DNA from 3 places in the Paenarthrobacter sp. YAF11_1 genome. Region 2 is predicted to be linked to each of the others. Evidence: riboswitches for the same ligand, from Rfam matches in the RefSeq annotation. Region 2 holds a riboswitch; each other region holds the start of a gene.

Region 1 (6,534 bases), on a different contig from region 2:
GGCTGGATGACACGGCGCGCCGCTGCTTCGAGAACCTCGACGCAGACACTCAGCGTTGGTGCGGACAGTACGTGGCCGGCATCAACCAAGCGCTGGCAGACGGACTCCGCGGCGGCCCCGAATTCGACGAGTCCGCCTGCACGCCGGAGCCATGGAATCCGTGGACACCGCTGGGTGTCTTCCTGGTCCATCACATCCTCTTCTCCACGTTCCCCAACAAGCTGTTCAGGGCCCACGTCGCGCGGACCTTGGGCGACGACGCCGTGAGCCTGTTCAGCATCGAAGCTCCCGCCTGGTCAGGCAGCAACGCCTGGGCTGCGCACGGCTCGACGACGGCAACCGGCCTCCCGCTGATCGCCGGCGACCCCCACCGCCTCATGGAACTCCCCGGCGTGTACCAGCAGGTACGGCTCGCCTGCCCGGACTTCGACGCGATCGGTTTCGCGTTCCCCGGCGTCCCCGGCCTCCCGCACTTCGCCCACACCGGGCACACCGCTTGGGCCATCACCAACGCCATGGCCGATTACCAGGACCTCTTCGAGGAAGAACTGCGCCGGGTCACGGACGCCACCGGGGAACGCATCGAGGCGCGCGGACCGCACGGCTGGGAACCCGCCGTCGTGAGTGCCGAAACCATCATCGTCCGCGACGGTGAGCCGGTCACCGTTGAGGTCATCGAGACCGCGCGGGGTTCGGTGATCTCTGAAGCGCCCGACGGCGAGGCGCTGAGTTTGCGCTTCCCTGCCCGCGTTGAGGGGCGGCTTGGTTTTGAGGCCCTCCTGCCGCTGCTGCGGAGCCGGAGCGTCTCCGAGGTGGAAGCGGCGTTCGATGCCTGGGTTGAGCCCGTCAACAGCGTCGTGGCCGGGGACACCTCCGGAGCAGTGCGGCACTTTGTTGCCGGCCTCGTTCCGCAGCGCAATCCCGCCAACAGGAGGTTGCCCTCGCCGGCCTTCTCAGCCCGCCACGATTGGGAGGGCCAGTACGTGATCCTGCCCCGCACGGAGGTGGAGCAGTTTGCCGTGAGCGCGAACGACCGCGCAGCAGGAGGCGGCGACGCCGTGGCCATGGAGTTCGCCCCCGCGCATCGGGCGTTGCGCATCCGTGAGCTGCTCGAGTCGGCTCCGGGGCCGTTGTCCGCGGACGATATGCAGGCCATCCATACCGACACCCTCCTGGGTCCGTGGCCGTTGTTCCGGTCAGTGCTGTCCGGCCTTGAGGCTGATGACTTGTCCCGGGAAGCCGCGGGACTGCGTTCGATGCTGCTGGAGTGGGACGGCCGCATGGATGCCGGGAGCCATTACGCTGCAGTGTTTGCGGCGTGGCGGGGCTCATTGGTCCGGCGACTGGCGCACCATTCCGCGCTGGCGCCGTTGAACGAGCCAACAGGCTACTCGCCCTTGTTCGGGCCGTGGTTGTCAGTGGCATCCCGCATCGGCTTTGCGCTCGAGACCCTGTTGGTACGCGGCTCAGAACTCGGTATCAGCGTCGCTGCGGAAGCCGCCACAGCACTCGAGGGCGTTGCGCTGGAAGAGTCCGGGCTGCGCTCCTGGGGCGACAGGCACACGCTGTTGCCCGTTCATGTCCTCCCCGGCGCGCTCGCGACCGCCGCACCCACAGCCGGCCTCAGCGGTGATACGGGGTGTGTGCTCTGCACCGAAAGCCTCCCCGGCGTAGACGACCGAAGCTTCCGTGGACCCGTGGCCCGCTACGTCTGGGACTTGTCCGAGCGCCGCAACAGCCGCTGGATCGTCCCCTTTGGCGCCTCCGGTACGCCCGGCCACCAGCACTTTGCCGACCAACTCCCGCTCTGGACTGCCGGGGAACTCGCCCCGGTGGTCACTGACTGGCCTGAATTGGTCAAAGACATCACCTAACCAATCCCCGCTCCCGCATCAGCCCGCTTTAGCCCCACCGAAGGAAATCATGACCACCACCACCCAGGACTACTCCGTCCGCACCACCGTCTACTCCGAAGACCTCGAAGGATGGGGCGCGCTCCGGCTGGTCCCGCTGGTTCCCGCCGAGGACATCGACCTCATCTTCGAATGGGTCACCCAGCCCCGCGCCAAGTTCTGGGGAATGACTGAGAATTCCCGCGAAGAAGTCCAGGGGATCTATGAGTTCCTTGATTCTTTGGAGTCCCACCACGCGTTCTTGGCCATCCTTGATGGCGAACCGTTGGCCCTTTTCCAGACCTATGAGCCTCTGCACGACCCCGTGGGCGAGGCCTACCCCGCACGCGAAGCAGACATTGGCATGCACTTGCTGTTGGCCCCTGCCACGCGGCCCATCCCGCACTTTACGCCGAAGCTCGGTACGTCCCTGATCAAGTACATGTTCTCCTTGCCGGGCAAGGACCGGATTGTGGTGGAGCCGGATTCACGCAACGCCAAGGCCCTGCGTCGTCTGGAGGCCACCTGCTTTGAGCTGGGACCCATCATCCAGCTCGCCGAGAAGGAAGCCCAGCTGGGGTTCCTGACGCGGGCAGGCTTTGACGAGATCCAGGAACAGCAAGCTCCCTAGCGCCAGACGAAGCTCCACGTTCCCGCACCCACGGCCGCGAGCACCGCGCCCGCTGCGATGACCACGCCGCCCAGAAGCACCCAAGCGTCCAGCAACGAGTACGTTGATTCGCGGGCCCACGTCCGTTGACCGCCACCAAAGCCGCGCGCTTCCATGGTCACTGCCAGCCGGGATGCCCTGCGAACAGCCTGGACCAACAGCCCGAAGCTCTGGCCGAGAGTGGCCTTCAGCCGTTGCAGCGGGCTGCCTTGGGAACCGACGCCGCGGGCCCGGCGGGCCATGCCGATGGTCTGCCATTCCTCGGCCATGAGGCCCACCAGCCTCATGGCCGCCAGGGAGCCGAGGACGAAGCGGTGCGGCAGCTTGGCCTTCTGCGCCAGCGCATCGGCCAGGTCAGTCGGGTCCGTGCAGGTCATCAGCAGGATCGCCGGCAACGCGATCGCCAAACCGCGCAACATGAAACCCAGCCCCAGCTCAAGGGAACCTTCGCTGATGGACCAGAGTCCGACGTCGAGCAGTACAGCGCCGCTGTCCGCCGCCACGATCGCAGTGCTCCAGCCACCGATCGCGGCCGCGATGATCAGCGGCCAAGCGCGCTGCCACAGAAGCCTGAGCGTAAGCCCGGCGAGCGGAAACAACGCCAGCTCCGCAACCAGCGCCGCGGACGCCGATACCCAGTCGATGGACAGGGCCAGCACCAGGGAAATCAGGAAAACGGACACGAACTTTGCCAAGGGGTTGGCTCGGGTCAGCAGGGCATGATTCCCGCGGAGATTCAACGCATCCCTCATGCTGCACCCGCTTCCTGATGCGTGGCTTCACCATGCTGGACCGGACCGAGCCGAAGCTCCGTTCCGCCGAGCACTGCGCTGAATTCCTGGTCATGGGTCACGGAGACCACAGCCGTTCCGGCGTCCAACAACTCTGAAAGGAACGACGCCAGCTCGGCCCACGTATTGGCGTCCTGACCGAACGTGGGCTCGTCGAGCACCAGGACTTTGGGGTGCGCGGCCAGCACGGTGGCCACCGAAAGCCGCCGCTTCTCGCCGCCGGAAAGGGTGTAGGGGTTGGCATCCACCAAATGCGTAAGCCGCAGCCGCTCCAACAGTTCGTCGACGCGTTCTTCGCCGCGGCCCACATGCCTGGGCCCAAACATGAGCTCGTCCAGGACCTTGCCCGTGACGAACTGGTGCTCCGGTTCCTGGAACACCGTACCGATCCGTGAAATCAGCTGGTCTGCTTTCCACTTGAACGGGTCAATGCCGGCCCCTTCGGAAAGCTCGACGGCGGCACTCACCGTGCCGTCCACCGGCGCAAGAAGGCCGGCCAACGTGAGCGCAAACGTGGACTTTCCGGCGCCGTTGGCTCCAGTGATGGTCAATGCTTGGCCGGCCCGGACCTGCGCGGTGATTCCCGTTTGCACTGGGACCGGCGGGAAGGTCTTGAAGCCCTTGCGCCGCGGCTTCTCCCGGGAAACTGCGAGGTCCTGGGCTGCAAGGAGCAGTTGGGCGCTGTGGGGTTGGCTGCGCCGTTCGCGGGTGGCCGGAACGTACCCAGGCACCCAAACGCCGGCAGCCATCAACATGGTGCGGGCTTCGGACAGGACCTTGTCAGGCGGGCCGTCCAAGAGGACCCCGGCCTTTGCCCCTCCCGTTCCCGTTCCCGTTCCCGTTCCCGCCGCCAGGGAACCCGGCTGCAGGACCACGATCCGGTCCACCAGGTCTTTCCAGACGGACACGCGGTGCTCCACCACCACCAGCGTTGCGCCGGTCTTGTCGAGGCAGCGCTTCACCGCGTCACGCACCTCCAAAACGCCTGCCGGATCCAGGTTGGCGGTCGGTTCGTCCAACAGGATCAGGCCCGGCCGCATCGCCAGGATGCCCGCCAGTGCAAGGCGCTGCTTCTGCCCTCCGGAGAGTGCCGCCGTTGGGTGGTCCAACGCCACACCGCCGCCGGCAGCGGTACGCAACCCGACGTCGTCGAGCGCTTCATGGACGCGGGACCAGATCTCGTCCCGCGGCACAGCAAGGTTCTCGGCACCAAAGGCCACGTCGTCGCCAACCCGCGACAAGACCACCTGCGTTTCCGGGTCCTGCTGCATCAGCCCGGCGCGGCCCCGCTGCTCCCGGGGCGCCACGCCGTCGATCAGCAGCGAACCTGACTCGTCCGAGTCGTCTTCCTCATCGCCCAACACGCCGGCAAGGGCGTGCAGCAGCGTTGATTTGCCGGCACCGGAAGGTCCCAAAAGGAGAACCCGCTCGCCCGGTTCAATCCGGAGGTCCAACCCATGAATGGCCGGAGTGGACCGGCCGGCATGCCGCCAACCCCAGCCCTCGGCGGAGATGGCGGCAGGCCGTACCGGGCTGCTGTTGTTGCTGCCGCTCTGCGTGGCGGGCATCAGCTGAAGACGGGCTCCGACGCGGCCTTGCGCGATGCAAAGGAGCTCAGCACGCCGGTTTTCGCCAAGCCACGGGTGGCAATCCAGGACAGTGCGCCGGCGATGATGGCACCCGAGATGGTGGTGAAAGTGATGTACGCCAGCTTGTCCACGGCCTCATAGGCGATGTTCCAGCCCCACGGGAGGAAGGAGTCGTTCAGGCCGCAGAAGAGGCCCGCACCGGCACCCGCGAGGAGGGCCGTGGGCAGGTTGAACTTCTTGTACCGGAACGCGGCGAAGATGAGCTCTGCGCCCAAACCCTGCAGGACTCCGGAGATCAGGACGGTGGTGCCGTACTGGGAACCCATGATGAGCTCACCGGTGGCCGCGACGGCTTCACAGAACAACGCTGCGCCCGGCTTGCGGATAATGAGCATGCCCAGTACAGCGGGGATCATCCAGCCACCGGCAATCAGGCCGGTGAGCGGCGGATACGTCGCGTTCATGGGGATGGAAACCAGCGCGGCACCCTGGGACCAGGCCCAGAAGATCACGCCGCCTGCGATGGCGATAAGAGCCGCCACAACGATGTCTACAACACGCCAGTTGTAACTGGCCTTCTTCACGTTTACCGTGGTCATTTTTCTGCCTCCTGAGGTTACAGGAGGGGAAAGTGCTCCCCGGATTTCCAACCGGCCTGCGCCGCCCGGATCCGGACACTCTGAGAAGCTCGACTCCCTTGCGCCGGTACTAACCGGATCAGGTTCGAGGGTCTGCGGCTGTCCGCACTCTCAGCGCCCTCGCGTCTCCTGCATCTCTGCAAGGTCCGACGGCGGCGCTCCCCTGTCGTTATCAAATCTGCCCTGATGGGCTGGTTCAGTTTACACCTGCGCGTGTTGCGGGCGCTGGTCCGTGGCCGGCAGGTGGTCACAATCGGACGTTGAGAGGTCCGCTCTACACCCTTCGCGCCGGTCTTGGCATGCACACCAGGCCCCACAACAAAACCCCCTGCGTTGCGAGGCCCCCTCTACACCCTTCGCGCCGGTCTTGGCATGCACACCAGGCCCCACAACAAGACCCCCTGCGATGCGAGGCCCCCTCTACACCCTTCGCGCCGGTCTTGGCATGCACACCAGGCCCCACAACAAGACCCCCTGCGTTGCGAGGTCCGCTCTACACCCTTCGCGCCGGTCTTGGCATGCACACCAGGCCCCACAACACCCCCCTGCGATGCGGGGCCCGCTCTGCGCCCTTCGCGCCGGTCTTGGCATGCACACCAGGCCCCACAACAAAACCCCTTGCGTTGCGAGGTCCGCTCTACACCCTTCGCGCCGGTTTTGGCATGCACACCAGGCCCCACAACGAGACCTGAGAGAATGATCCAGCAGACTCGACCGCGGCAAAGGGGCACTTTTCATGAACAATCCACCCAGTCAGGATCACACTGTCGGCGAGGGCACCATATCCGAGCCACGGCTCGCTGCCAGTGTCATCCTGCTCCGTGATTCCCCGGGCGGGCTCGAGGCGTTCGTCCAGCACCGGGTCAGCACCATGGACTTCGCTGCCGGAATGGTGGTCTTCCCGGGCGGCCGGGTGGATGCTGCGGACGCGTCCGGCTGGGACTACCCAGCGGA
Region 2 (6,534 bases):
CGTGTCCGAGGTCAACGGCCTGCTGGAGCGCTTTGCCCAGGCCCAGAAGATGATGAAGAAACTTGCCCAAGGCGGCGGTATGCCGGGTATGCCCGGGATGCCTGGCCTTGGCGGACCCGGCGGAGGCCGCAAGGGCGGCAAGAATGCGCCCAAGAAGAAGGCCCGTTCAGGCAACCCTGCCAAAGCAGCACAGGAACTGCGCGATGCCGAAGCCAAACGGGCGAATGCAGCCTCGGCAGCACCGTCGGGTGCCGCTTTCGGCCAGAGCGCGGCAGACTTCGACCCCTCTTCGCTCAACCTTCCCAAGGGCTTCGACAAGTTCCTCGGCAAATAGGCCGTGGCTGACATCCCCAACCGCGTCGCAGTTGGGATGTCAGGGCCGTGGAATAGGCTGAACCAATGCATAAGCAGCGCGTAGTCTTCCTTCACGGCCTGGGCAGCTTCGGTGCTGCAGCATGGCCGAAACAGCACGGCATGGCCCTCGCTTATGACGCGCTGTTCCTGCGCCGGCACGGCTTTGACCCCGCCGCAGACCCCGTGGAATCGAGCGTCGCCGCGGACGTTGCCATTGTGATCAATGCCCTGGCGGATTCGGGAGGTGGCCACGTCGTTGCGCACGAGCAAGGTGCCATCTCCGCCATGCTTGCTGCCATCGAACGTCCGGACCTGGTGTATTCGCTGAGCTTGGTTGAGCCTGCTTGTTTGTCCCTGACGGCCGAGCTTCCAGCCACAGCTTCCCACCGTGCCCTCATGGCACCGCTGTTCGATGTACGGAGCCAGCTCAACGACGCCGACTATCAACGTGAGTACTACCGCCGGGCGTTTTCTGCCGAAACGGGGGGATTGGATACTCCCGAAGCGCGCCGTTCCGCCCGCAGGCTCAGGCTTCAAGCCCCGCCCTGGGAAGCTTCGCTGCACATCGTACCCGGCGTCCCCACGTTGGTTCTCACCGGTGGGTGGGAACCCCTGTACGAAGAAATCGCCGGCTATCTCCAGGAAACCGGCGCCCTCCGCCGTGTTGCTGCGGGAGGACACCGGCCCCAGGATTCAGTGGACGGCGATCACATCATCCGCTCGTTTGTTGGCGACGTCGGACGGGCCATGTCAGTTCAGGCTTCCTGAGCCGGCCTCAACCGTGCCTGGGCTGCCGGGTACCTGAAGTTCCGGCAAATAGACCTTTCCGCCCGATGCCAGGAATTCCTGGCTCTTTCCGCGCATGCCACTGTACATTTCCGCTATGGCCGTCTGCGCCTCTTCTGATCCGTATTCGTCACGGATGTCCTGGCTGATGCGCATCGAACAGAACTTGGGGCCGCACATGGAACAGAAATGGGCGGTCTTGGCCGGTTCGGCCGGCAGCGTTTCGTCATGGAAGGCTTCCGATGTCACAGGGTCCAACGAGAGGGCAAACTGGTCCCGCCAACGGAATTCGAACCTGGCCTTTGACAGGGCATCGTCACGCTCATGGGCCCCCGGATGGCCCTTGGCGAGGTCGGCGGCGTGGGCTGCGATCTTGTACGTGATGACACCGGTCTTGACGTCGTCCTTATTGGGAAGACCCAAATGTTCCTTGGGGGTCACGTAGCAGAGCATGGCAGTGCCGTACCTGGCGATCTCGGCGGCGCCGATGGCTGAGGTGATGTGGTCATAGCCAGGAGCGACATCGGTGACCAAGGGCCCCAAGGTGTAGAAGGGGGCTCCTTTGCACAGTTCCTGCTGGCGTTCCACATTTTCCCGCACCAGGTGGAACGGCACGTGGCCAGGTCCTTCCACCATCACCTGCACATCGAACTCCCACGCCCGCTGTGTCAGTTCGGCGAGTGTATCCAACTCGGCGAACTGGGCTGCGTCGTTGGCATCGGCGGTTGCGCCCGGGCGCAGGCCGTCGCCCAGCGAGAAGGCGACGTCGTACTGGGCGAAGATTTCGCAGAGCTCGTCAAAATGCGTGTAGAGGAAGTTTTCCTGATGGTGCGCCAGGCACCAACCCGCCATGATCGACCCGCCACGGGAGACAATTCCCGTGACCCGGTTGGCGGTCAGCGGCACATATCGCAGAAGCACGCCGGCGTGGATGGTCATGTAGTCCACGCCCTGCTCACATTGCTCGATCACAGTGTCCCGGAATATCTCCCATGTCAGCTTGTTCGCCTCGCCGTTGACCTTCTCCAGCGCCTGGTAGATGGGGACCGTCCCGATGGGGACCGGGGAGTTGCGGATGATCCACTCCCGGGTGGTGTGGATGTCGTCGCCAGTGGAGAGATCCATGACGGTATCGGCACCCCACTGAGTGGCCCACTGCAGTTTGTCCACCTCCTCCGCGATGGAGCTCGTCACGGCTGAGTTGCCGATGTTGGCGTTGATCTTCACCAGGAATGCCTTGCCGATGATCATCGGCTCTGACTCGGGATGGTTGATGTTGTTGGGAATGATCGCCCGTCCTGCGGCGACTTCGCTGCGGACCAGCTCAACGTCGCAGCCCTCCCGCAACGCGACGAACTGCATCTCCGGAGTCACCGTGCCCTGCTTGGCATAGTGCATCTGCGTGACGGTTTTACCTTCGACGGCGCGGCGGGGCACCGGTTGAGTGCCCTTCCACTCTGCTGATGCTTCGCCGCGCCGAACCGCAGACTTGCCGTCGTCCAGCAGGTTTCGTTCCCGTCCGCGGTAAGCCACGGTGTCACAGCGGGCTTCGATCCATGAAGAGCGGAAAGGCTCAAGCCCTACAACGGGATCGCTGCCGGGACCCGCCGTGCGGTACACCTGGAACGCCGGGTTTGCTTTGCCGTTGGGGGAGGGCTCCAAAGCGATCTCCGTGACGGGCACCCGGATCCCGTGGTCCGGGTCCTCAAGGTAGGCCAATGAATGGGATTTCAGCGATTGCGTCACGGATTCCGGTGTCTTTGCGCTGGAGTCGGCCCGGTTTTGGGCAGGGCTGTGCTGTGTTTTGGTGGTGCTCAAAGGATTACTCACTTCCTTCGCCGGCATTACCCGGACAGGTTCAACGGTCGCAGACTGCATCAGTCCGATCTCAGCCCCTGCAGGGGCCCCCGTGTGGTCGTAGACGAAGCTACCACAGCTCCCCGGAGGCTCCCAGTCACATGGAGTCCGGGGTTGCAGCAACCTGAACTCCCTTGGACTTGCGGACTAGGCTTTTTCCATGGCCAAGATCATCGAATTCACCGGACCCGTGCTCGTGTCACGGAACGACCAGCGCCATGGGATGTGGTCCGTGGACGGCACCTTGACGTTTGTGCGCCCCACGAAGGCACCGGACTGCGTTCTAGATGGCTGGGTCCTCCCGGGCTTCGTTGATGCCCACTGCCACATCGGTTTGGGAGTGGGCGGCGCTGTTGACGAGCGGACCACCCTTGCCCAAGCCCAGGCTGACCTCAACGCAGGGACTCTGCTGATCCGGGACGCCGGATCACCCAGTGACACCCGTTGGGTCCAGCAACGTTCGGACGTGCCCCGGCTGATCCGGGCCGGAAGGCATATTGCCCGGAGCCGGCGCTACCTCCGCGGTTTGGGGCATGAAATCGAACCGGAACAACTCGTGGAGACCGTTCGGAAGGAAGCCCGGGATGGAGACGGGTGGGTCAAGTTGGTGGGGGACTGGATTGACCGTGGCGTGGGTGACCTCGCTGCCTCCTTCCCCGCGAAAGTCGTCAAGGACGCCATCTCTGCCGCCCACGATGAAGGTGCCAGGGTGACGGCCCACTGCTTTGCCGAAGACACAGTGGACGACATGCTGGATTCCGACATCGACTGCATTGAACACGCGACCGGCCTGCTGCCACGACACATTCCGCGTTTGGTGGAACAGTCCGTGCCGATCGTTCCTACCTTGGTCAATATCGCGACCTTCCCGGACATCGCTGCCCAGGCTGCTCCGAAGTTTCCTGTCTATGCGGACCACATGGTGCGGCTTTGGGAGCGGCGGCGTGAGCGTGTGCTGGAGGCCTTTGAGGCCGGGGTGGCCATCTACACGGGCACAGACGCCGGAAGCGTGATCAAGCACGGCAGGATCGCCGAGGAAATGAAGGAATTGCACGACGCCGGCCTGCCGCCGGCGGCGGTCGTGGACGCCGCGGCGTGGCGTGCCCGGGAGTGGCTGGGAGCCGAAGGCATCAGCGAAGGGGCGAGTGCCGACGTCGTGCTGTGTTCCGAGGATCCCAGGATCCGGCTCGAGACTGTTTCCAACCTCAAGCACATCGTTCTTCGGGGTTCCTTGGTCCGTTAGGAATAAATTGAAGCTTCAAGTAATTTAGAGAAGTAGGAACGGTGCTGATGAGCGGCACCTCGAACTCGGGAGCTTCACATGACCACACCACTCAGCCAGGATCTTCTGCCTGCCGAACTGACCATGGGCACTGTCATGCTCAAGGTCGGCGACATGACGGTCATGAGCGACTACTATCAGCGGGCCCTTGGCCTTGACGTCGTGGCCGAGCAGGATGGTGGGCTTTACTTGGGGCGCGTCGGAAAGCCCGTGGTGCACCTTGCTCCGGCCTCAGGGCTCCAGATTCCAGGCCGCGGGGAGGCCGGCCTGTTCCACACGGCCATTCTTTTCCACGATCAGCCTTCACTGGCTGCCACCATCGCCACCGCCGCCGAGTACGAGCCCCGCGCGTTTGCGGGCAGTGCCGACCACCTGGTCAGCGAAGCGTTCTACTTTACCGATCCTGAAGGCAATGGGATTGAGCTCTACTGCGACAAGCCGCGTGAACTCTGGCAGTGGGACGGCAAGAATGTGGTGATGGACAATGTTGCCTTGCCTCCGCAGCGATTCCTCCAGCAGCACCTGAGTGAAGCGGCGGTGACCGGACAGCGCGAGGCGGAGGCCGGAATCGGACACGTTCACCTGCAAGTGGGCGACGTCGCAACTGCCCAGCACTTCTACGTGGAAACCCTGGGCTTTGAGCGGACCGCGGGCTGGCATGGCCAGGCGTTGTTCGTTTCCGCCGGCGGCTACCACCACCACATGGCCATGAACGTGTGGAACAGCCGTGGCGCCGGGCCCCGCAAGGACACGCTGGGCCTGGGGGAAGTGCTCATTGAGGTACCCGGCACGGACCACGTCGCGGCGCTGGCGGATCGCCTGAGGATCGCAGGAGTGCAGAACCACCACACCGGCGCCGAACTTCACTTCGAGGATCCGTGGCGGAACAAACTGCGGGTCGCTGTCCGCTAAGCACCGCCACTCCTGCTGCGCCGGCACACACCCGCTGCACTGCCTGCTCCTGCATTAGGCTGGGCATTGACGGCATGGAACCAATCGGGTTTTGTGCCGCCGCCCCGTCAGCACGAAGGAATGAGAGTACTTTCCATGGGCTTTGCCGAAATTTTTGTAGCCACCCACGATGAAGCGCTCAAGCGGGCAGCAGCCCTGGATAAGGGCGCGGATGTCACCGGCCCCGCCGTCAGGATTGAGGGCATTACCGATTTCGAAGTGGAGCAGTTGGGTGACCTTGCCGGCCAGGCGGTCCACGCAGCCGGTGCTGACTATGAACTTGCCCTGGTTGATGTCACCAGTGATGCACTTCTGGGTGTCCCGGAAGCCATGGTGCGGGCACTGGCCGAGCTGTTGACTTACGAGAGCGAAGGAGAGGAAAACGTCCTCGATGACGTTGCTGCGGCCTGGGCTGCGCAGGACGACATGCCCTTCGCTGCCGCTCAATCCCGCCAGTACGTCCAGCAGTTGGCTGCCTTGGCAACCGATGTTGAAAAGGTGGAACGGTCCGGGCTCTACGTCTGGTCCGAATAGCACCCCGGCCCCTGTTTGCACGCACCGTGCACCCCCCCGCGGGTGAGCAACAACACACGGGCCCACGTGGCGTAAGTCGTATTTGCTCCGGGCATCTGGCACAATAGACAGGTACTCGATCGGTGCGGCCCCTCTCTCCGTGCTCGTATCTTGTCCTTCGAACCGTCCAGTATGGCCCGCCCCACGGGTGCAGAACGTCGGGTTCACCTCGTTTCAGAAACAGGAGTGACCACAAAAGTGGCCGTAAAGATTCGCCTTAAGCGCTTCGGTAAGATGCGCGCACCGTACTACCGCATCGTCGTCATGGATGCCCGCGCCAAGCGCGATGGCCGTGCCATTGAAGAAATCGGCAAGTACCACCCCACCGAAGAGCCGTCGTACATCGAGGTCGCTTCCGAGCGCGCCCAGTACTGGCTGTCCGTTGGCGCCCAGCCGACCGAGCAGGTTGCTGCGATCCTCAAGATCACCGGTGACTGGCAGAAGTTCAAGGGCCTCCCGGGCCAGGAAGGCACCCTGAAGACCAAAGCTCCGAAGGAAGCCTTCGTAGCACCGGAGAAGGGTTCCGTCATCATTCCGGAAGCCATCACCAAGAAGGCCAAGAAGGACGAAGCAGAAGCTCCGGCCGAGGCTGAAGCAGAGACCACCGAGGCTGAGTAAGTTGCTGGCAGAAGCGCTCGAGCACTTGGTCCGTGGGATCGTTGACAGCCCTGAGGATGTCAAGGTCAGTGCCAAGAACAACCGCCGCGGGGAATCCCTTGAGGTGCGCGTTC
Region 3 (6,534 bases), 420 kb from region 2:
CCTGCTCGCGGGCACCCTGGCCGAGGTCGCCGTGGATGGCGGCAGCGGCAAATCCGCGGTCAACCAGTTCCTCGGCAACCTTGGCAGCAGTGCGCTTGGTCTTGGTGAAGATGATGGTCCGTCCGCGGCCGCGTGCCTGGAGGATGCGGGCCACTACTTCAGACTTGTCCATGCTGTGCGCACGGTAGATCAGCTGACGGATGTCGCGCTTGGTCAGGCCTTCGTCGTCCGGATCTGCAGCGCGGATGTGGGTGGGCTGCGTCATGTACCGGCGAGCCATCGCGATCACGGGGCCGGGCATCGTCGCTGAGAAGAGCAACGTCTGCCGAACGGCGGGGGTGCCGGCGATCAGGGTCTCAACGTCCGGAAGGAAGCCGAGGTCCAGCATTTCGTCAGCCTCGTCAAGAATTACCATCTTGACGTTCTTCAGGCTCAAATGCTTCTGCTTGTACAGGTCGATCAGCCGCCCGGGGGTGCCGACAACAATTTCGACGCCCTTCTGCAGGGCATCGACCTGCGGCTCGTAGGCGCGGCCACCATAGATGGTGGCGATGCGGGCGTTGCGCTTGCGTGAGGCGGTCTGGAGGTCGTTGGCTACCTGCACCGCGAGTTCGCGCGTGGGAACAATCACCAAGGCCTGGGGAGCACCCGGGACGGCAAGCTTTTCGTAGCCGGCGTCGTCGCGGCCGGCCACGCGCTGGAGCGCGGGGATGCCGAAGCCCAACGTTTTACCGGTGCCTGTCTTGGCCTGGCCGATGATGTCGTGGCCGCTCAGGGCCACCGGCAGGGTCATCGCCTGGATGGGGAAGGGGTGCGTGATCCCGGCGTCAGCCAAGGACTCAACAATGTCAGCGCGGACGTTGTAGTCTGCGAACGACTTTTCTTCGATCTCGTGGGGCTTTTCATCCGAGACGATCGTTTCCTCGGGTTCGAGAATTTCGGTTCCGGTGGGGTCGGTCAGGACTTCATGGGTGTGCAATTCACTCACAGGGAGTTTCCTTATTCATTTAGGCATTGGCGCTGCGTGCTCAACGGCGGCGGCGGAGCCGTACCGGAGCACGAACGGGCGCGCAAGCAAATCCAGTGGAAGCCGATCGCGGGCTATCTAAGTACTGGCACTGGGGACCAGTTGGTACATCTCAAGATCGCGTAGGGGCGGGCTTGTTGAGTTCAAAAATTAACTGAATCAACGACCGGGCATCCATTACTACAGGCCCAGTCTATCCTCTGGGAGCCATAAAGCCCGGATCAGGGGTTCAACGGCGTCAGCGCTGCAGCTCGAACCTGATCTCCCTGCTGGCGATATCCGCCTTGACAAGGCGTACGCGGACCTTGGTCCCCGACTCCAGTTCGCCGTCGCAGCGCGCGGTGACTGCCGGTTCTGCGATCTGGACGACGCCGTACGGACCGCTCCCGTTGCCGTTGGTTCTGTTGCCGTTGCCGTTGCTGTTTCCATTGGACGGCTTGGACCCTGAAATCACCACGGCGTCGAACTCCTGGCCAACGTGGTTGGCCACCAGTGCCGCTTCAACGGTGTCCAGTGCCGCCCGCTCAAGCCGTCCAGCCACTTGGTCCGAGGCTGCCATGATCTCCGGCAACGAGGGCAGGGCGTCACGGGCCCAGGGCGGGATTTCCTTGTTGTTGCTGAGGGCCTCGCAAATCACCAGGACAAATCTGTCAATGAGGCGTCGCAACGGTGCTGTCGTGTGGGCGTAGGGAGCCCCGATGGCGGCTTGGATCACAGTGTCAGGTACTTCGCCGTCGAAGGGCGTGTACCCGGCGCCCCTGAACAGTGTCCCGGCCGAGTGCAGGATGGCCAGTTGTTTGGGGTCTGACGCATCCAAAGTCCGCAAGTACTCGCCGTAGCTGACCTGGCCGTCCCACGGCTTGCCCAACGCAGTGGTCTGCCGCTTGAAATGTTGCAGTGAACGTTCATCCGGGGCGGGCATGGTGCGGAGGATGCCCACTTTCCCTTCCAGCATCAGCTGTGCGGCCGCCATTCCGGTCATCAGCGAGATCTGTGCGTTCCAGTCTTCCACCGGCAAAGACGGGGCCGCAGCGATCCTGTACCCGCCGCCGTCGGTCGCCTGGACGATTTCCTGTTCCGGCATATTCAGGCTGGCGCCCCCACGCAGCCTTTCCAGTTCTACCCGCTTCAGCCCGACTTCCTTGAGGAGTTGCAGCACGGGCGGGGCCGTTCCGTCATCGATCTGTTGTTGGGCGCCTTTGTAGCTCAGCTTGGCCCGGCTGCGGACAGTGGCCCGGGCGACGGCCACGGTCAGGACTTCTGCCTTGGCGTCGAGGTCGAAGTCCCACACAAAGGCGCTGCAGTCCTGCTCCGCCAGCAGGCTGCCGGCGTTTTCGCTGATGACCTCCGGATGCAGGGGGATGCGCCCGTCAGGGGCGTAGAACGTTTGTCCGCGCAGCCGGGTCTCCGCATCCAAGGCCCCTCCGGGAGCCACGAAGGACGGAACATCAGCGATGGCGTAGAGGACTTTGTAGCCGTCCCCGGCACGATCAATGAACAGCGCCTGGTCCAGGTCAGTGGACGTAGCGGGGTCGATGGTGACAAAGGGGATCTCCCGCAAGTCCTGGTCCGGAAGCTTGAGGTTTTCCACGGCCCGCTGTGCCTCTTGGACTGCCTCGGCCGGGTACGCAGTGGGGAGTTCCAACTCCGACCTCAAGGCCGCAAGGGCTGCAGCGAGCTGGTCCGACGAATCGTCGACGTTGGGCGCTATCCGATGATGTGACACGAAAATCAGCGTAGCCCGAAACCTGCGGATAGTCTTGGCTGCCGCACGCAAAAGCCCGTTGCCACAACGGGCAACGGGCTTTCGGTACAGCTGGTCTGGCCAAATCGGCGGTCAGTTGGCCGGGGTCAAAGTGAAGGTGGCTGCCTTGTCCCCGAAGTCATTGTTGATGACCACTGTGGTGGGACCGTTCTTGATGTCGAAGGCAATGACGCCCTGCTGTACGTCACCGACGGCGACATCGCCGGAGCTCAGAGCGCCCAGGCCGCTGTCAAGGAAGATCCGGTCGCCCTCTTTGCCATCAGCATCAAAGGCGTCGAAGTTGCTGGGCGCGGCAAAGCTGGATCCGGCCGTGGTCTCCCAGGAAACCTCCAGCAGGAGGAAACCACCATTGAGCGGCTTCATGTAGGCCATTTCCGGGATTTCGGTGGTGTATCCGGAGTCAAGGACGGTGACTTTGGCAGTGTTGCCCTCCGACACCGTGACCTCGAAGGAATTGCCGTTGGCGGCAGGGCCCTGGGAAGGGGCGGGGGCCTCTTGTGAGGCCGACGGGACGGCGGGGACGGGGGTGGCCTGTCCTTGGACCGCAGCAGCCACCAGCGTCAGGGACAGCACCGTGGACACGATTCCAACCACCAGGCCGGCGAACCATACGACGATCGTGATGATCCAGGCCTTCTTCTTGTTTTCGGGATAACCCAGCAGCGGGCGGCCTTCCTTATCCCGCGCGTTGCCGGTCAGCGTGATGATGAGGTCCACGATGGACCAGATGCCGAGTCCGCCCGCAGTGAGCAGCTTGGCAATGCCGGTGCCGATCTTTCCCAGGTAAAAACGGTCGACACCGAGGCCACCCAGAAGCAATGACAGGATCCAGGTGACCATGAAGGACTTGGCCGGAGTGCCCATTCCGGGAGCGCCATAAGGGCTGGAACCCGGGCCCGGCTGGTAGGTCTGCTGCCCGCCTTGGTACTGGTTGCCGAAAGCACCGGGTGCAGGGGGTACTGGTGGAGCGCCGTTCCCGTTGTGGGGCGCGGGCGGGTAGCTCGGGTTACTCATGGAACATCCTTCAGGGGAGTGGGTGCGAGGAGGAGGACACGCGGCCTGCGGCAGGCCTGGCGGTCAACTCACTTCCAATCAGCCTAGTAGGACCAGCGCGGCAATCAGCAAATCTCCGCGGGCGGGATGTGGAAAGCCGGGGATAGTCTTGGATCATGGGCACTTCCCGGGACGTGGCACCTTCTGCCAGACAACTCGCCGCGGAACTGCTGGGTGCCATGGCCTACGGCGAGTTGTCGGCTTTCGGCCGGCTTTCGTTCGATTCCCGATACGCCCCCACGCTCCATGACCGGTCGGTGCTGGCAAAAATTGCCGTCGGCGCGTACGGAAACTTCGCGCTGCTGAGCGATCGGCTCGCGGAAATGGGCCTCGATCCCGAGGAAGCCATGCTGCCGTTCCAGCGTTCCTTCGATCACTTCCATGAACGCACCAAGCCCGGGGACTGGTTCGAATCCGTGATGAAGGCATACGTCATCGACACCGTCTCCTCGGACTTCTACCGGGCTGTCGCTGCCTTCCTGGATCCAACAACACAGCAGTTCGTGGACCGGGTTGCCTCTCCCGACCAAGCAACCGAGGTACTTCGGGTCCTGCTGCGGCGGGCCTTGGCCGATGACCCTCGACTCGCCTCGCGACTGGCGTTGTGGGGCCGCCGGCTGGTGGGGGAAGCGCTGACGCAGGCGCAGAGGGTGGGCATGGAGCATCCACAGTTGGGGCCAACACTGAAAAGCGGTGGAGATGCCCGCGCCGCAGTCAAGAGACTGACGGGCGAGCTCGCCGAGCGGCACTCACGCCGGATGACGGCCCTGGGCCTGACTGCATAGCGGCTTGGCCGGGCTTATGTCCGAAAGGCTTTAAGCGGCCAGGCTCAGACGGTGTCCAGCGCTTCCAGCAGCGACTTGGCCGCCGTCGTCGGATCCGCAGCTTCAGTGATGGCGCGGACCACCACAATCCGGCTGGCTCCGGCAGCCAGTACCTGCTCCACATTGCTGAGATCGATCCCGCCAATGGCGAACCAGGGCAGGTTTACGGCACCGCCGGTGGTCTCATCTGCACGCTTGCTCGCTTCTGCGGCATATGTGACCAGGTCCAGGCCCACGGCTTCCCGGCCGGGTTTGGTGGGCGTTGCCCAGACGGGGCCTACACAGAAATAGTCCAGGCCTCCCTGTCCTGGTGATGCTGCGATGGCGGCATTTACCTGCTCGGGGGAGTGGGTGGAGAGGCCGATCGTTACGGGCTCCGGAAGCAACGTCCGAGCCACCGTCAACGGCAGGTCCTTTTGCCCGATGTGAAACACCGGAGCCCCGGAAACGCTGGCAACATCGGCGCGATCGTTGACAGCCCAGAGCCGTCCATGACGTTGCGCAACTCCTTGCAGGACCGCCAACAGCTCCAATTCCTCGGCTGCTTCCAGGGTCTTGTCGCGCAGCTGGATGATGTCCACCCCGCCCTCAAAGGCAGCGTCCACAAAGTCTTCAAAATCGCCCTGCCGTTTCCGGGCATCAGTGCACAGATACAGGCGGGCGGTGGCGAGGGCATCAGTCGGGGTCATGGAAACCAGAGTAGTTCCTCTAAACTGGGCACGTACTGCGGGAGCCGCGACGTTCGCTATATGACTGTCCGGCTGAGAGGGCTTCAGCGCCGACCGCTTGACCTGATCCGGCTAGTACCGGCGTAGGGAAGGAAACCGGAATGGCAGATCCCCGCCAAACCTCCATGCATGCCGATGTGGCTGTCATTGGTGGCGGCATCATCGGTCTGGGCATCGCCAGCGAAGCACGCCGACTTGGCCGCTCAGTGGTGGTGATCGATCCCGCACCGGCTGCCGGAGCCACATTCGCTGCCGCCGGAATGCTCGCCCCCGTGAGTGAATTGCATTACCAGGAGGAAGACCTCCTTGAGCTGATGCTGGAATCGTCACGGCTTTGGCCGTCCTTCGCCGCAAGCCTGACCCGCGGAGGAGAAGACACCGGATACCGCACGACGCCGACAATCGCCGTGGGTGCCGACGCCGCGGACCGCAGGGCGCTGGCAGACCTCCGTGCGGTGCAGCTCGCAGCAGGCCTCGGGGTTGAGCCGCTGTCGTTGCGCGACGCCCGGGACCGCGAACCCCTCCTCAGCCCCCAAATTTCCAGTGCCTTCGATATTCCCGCCGATCACCAGGTTGATCCCCGGAAGCTCGCGGCATGCCTGCTGTCAGGATTGGGACGCCACACGGCCGGCGACTCCAGCTGGGTTTCGGGGGCTGGGGACGGGTTTGCCGTGGCCTCGACGGCGCTCCGCTTGCTGTGGGACCGAGGGCGGGTCTCCGGCGTGGAACTCACGTCCGGTGCCGCTGTCCACTCCACAGAAACGGTGGTCGCCAACGGACTGGGGGCGGCAGGCCTTGAGGGGCTGCCGGACGGGCTCAGCCTTCCCGTGCGGCCCGTGTATGGCGACATCCTCAGGCTTCGGGTGCCTGAACACCTCCGGCCCCTGCTCACTTCCACCGTCCGAGGGATGGTCCGCGGAGTGCCCGTCTACATCGTGCCCAGGGACGACGGCACGGTAGTCATCGGGGCCACCCAACGCGAGGACGGACTGTCCTCATCCCACAACGCGGTCTCAGCCGGGGGCGTCTACCAGTTGCTGCGGGACGCCCAAGCATTAGTCCCCGCGGTGGCGGAACTTGAACTGCTCGAAGCGACGGCCCGGGCCCGCCCCGGCACCCCGGACAACGCCCCGCTGC

What was found. A riboswitch is a leader RNA that binds a small molecule or an ion and turns the genes downstream of it on or off. The one in region 2 is predicted to bind thiamine pyrophosphate.
Region 1: it holds a riboswitch for thiamine pyrophosphate, as region 2 does, so the genes downstream of both, AB4Y77_RS07930 (ECF transporter S component) here and thiC (phosphomethylpyrimidine synthase ThiC) in region 2, are expected to answer to the same signal.
Region 3: it holds a riboswitch for thiamine pyrophosphate, as region 2 does, so the genes downstream of both, thiO (glycine oxidase ThiO) here and thiC (phosphomethylpyrimidine synthase ThiC) in region 2, are expected to answer to the same signal.

The regions. Positions count from the first base shown of each region.
Region 1 covers NZ_JBFRDF010000004.1:85,518-92,051, reverse strand. The annotation lists gene AB4Y77_RS07950 (penicillin acylase family protein) at 1-1,874, shown strand, start outside; gene AB4Y77_RS07945 (GNAT family N-acetyltransferase) at 1,924-2,523, shown strand; gene AB4Y77_RS07940 (energy-coupling factor transporter transmembrane component T family protein) at 2,520-3,314, opposite strand; gene AB4Y77_RS07935 (ABC transporter ATP-binding protein) at 3,311-4,921, opposite strand; gene AB4Y77_RS07930 (ECF transporter S component) at 4,921-5,541, opposite strand; TPP riboswitch at 5,619-5,755, opposite strand; gene AB4Y77_RS07925 (NUDIX hydrolase) at 6,317-6,534, shown strand, end outside.
Region 2 covers NZ_JBFRDF010000001.1:25,411-31,944, reverse strand. The annotation lists gene ffh (signal recognition particle protein) at 1-334, shown strand, start outside; gene AB4Y77_RS00190 (alpha/beta fold hydrolase) at 400-1,122, shown strand; gene thiC (phosphomethylpyrimidine synthase ThiC) at 1,105-2,958, opposite strand; TPP riboswitch at 2,954-3,061, opposite strand; gene AB4Y77_RS00180 (amidohydrolase family protein) at 3,158-4,240, shown strand; gene AB4Y77_RS00175 (VOC family protein) at 4,319-5,191, shown strand; gene AB4Y77_RS00170 (hypothetical protein) at 5,327-5,764, shown strand; gene rpsP (30S ribosomal protein S16) at 6,002-6,421, shown strand; gene AB4Y77_RS00160 (RNA-binding protein) at 6,423-6,534, shown strand, end outside.
Region 3 covers NZ_JBFRDF010000001.1:441,204-447,737, reverse strand. The annotation lists gene AB4Y77_RS02195 (DEAD/DEAH box helicase) at 1-988, opposite strand, end outside; gene AB4Y77_RS02190 (RNB domain-containing ribonuclease) at 1,266-2,753, opposite strand; gene AB4Y77_RS02185 (TM2 domain-containing protein) at 2,865-3,806, opposite strand; gene AB4Y77_RS02180 (ferritin-like fold-containing protein) at 3,962-4,630, shown strand; gene thiE (thiamine phosphate synthase) at 4,675-5,358, opposite strand; TPP riboswitch at 5,386-5,504, shown strand; gene thiO (glycine oxidase ThiO) at 5,499-6,534, shown strand, end outside.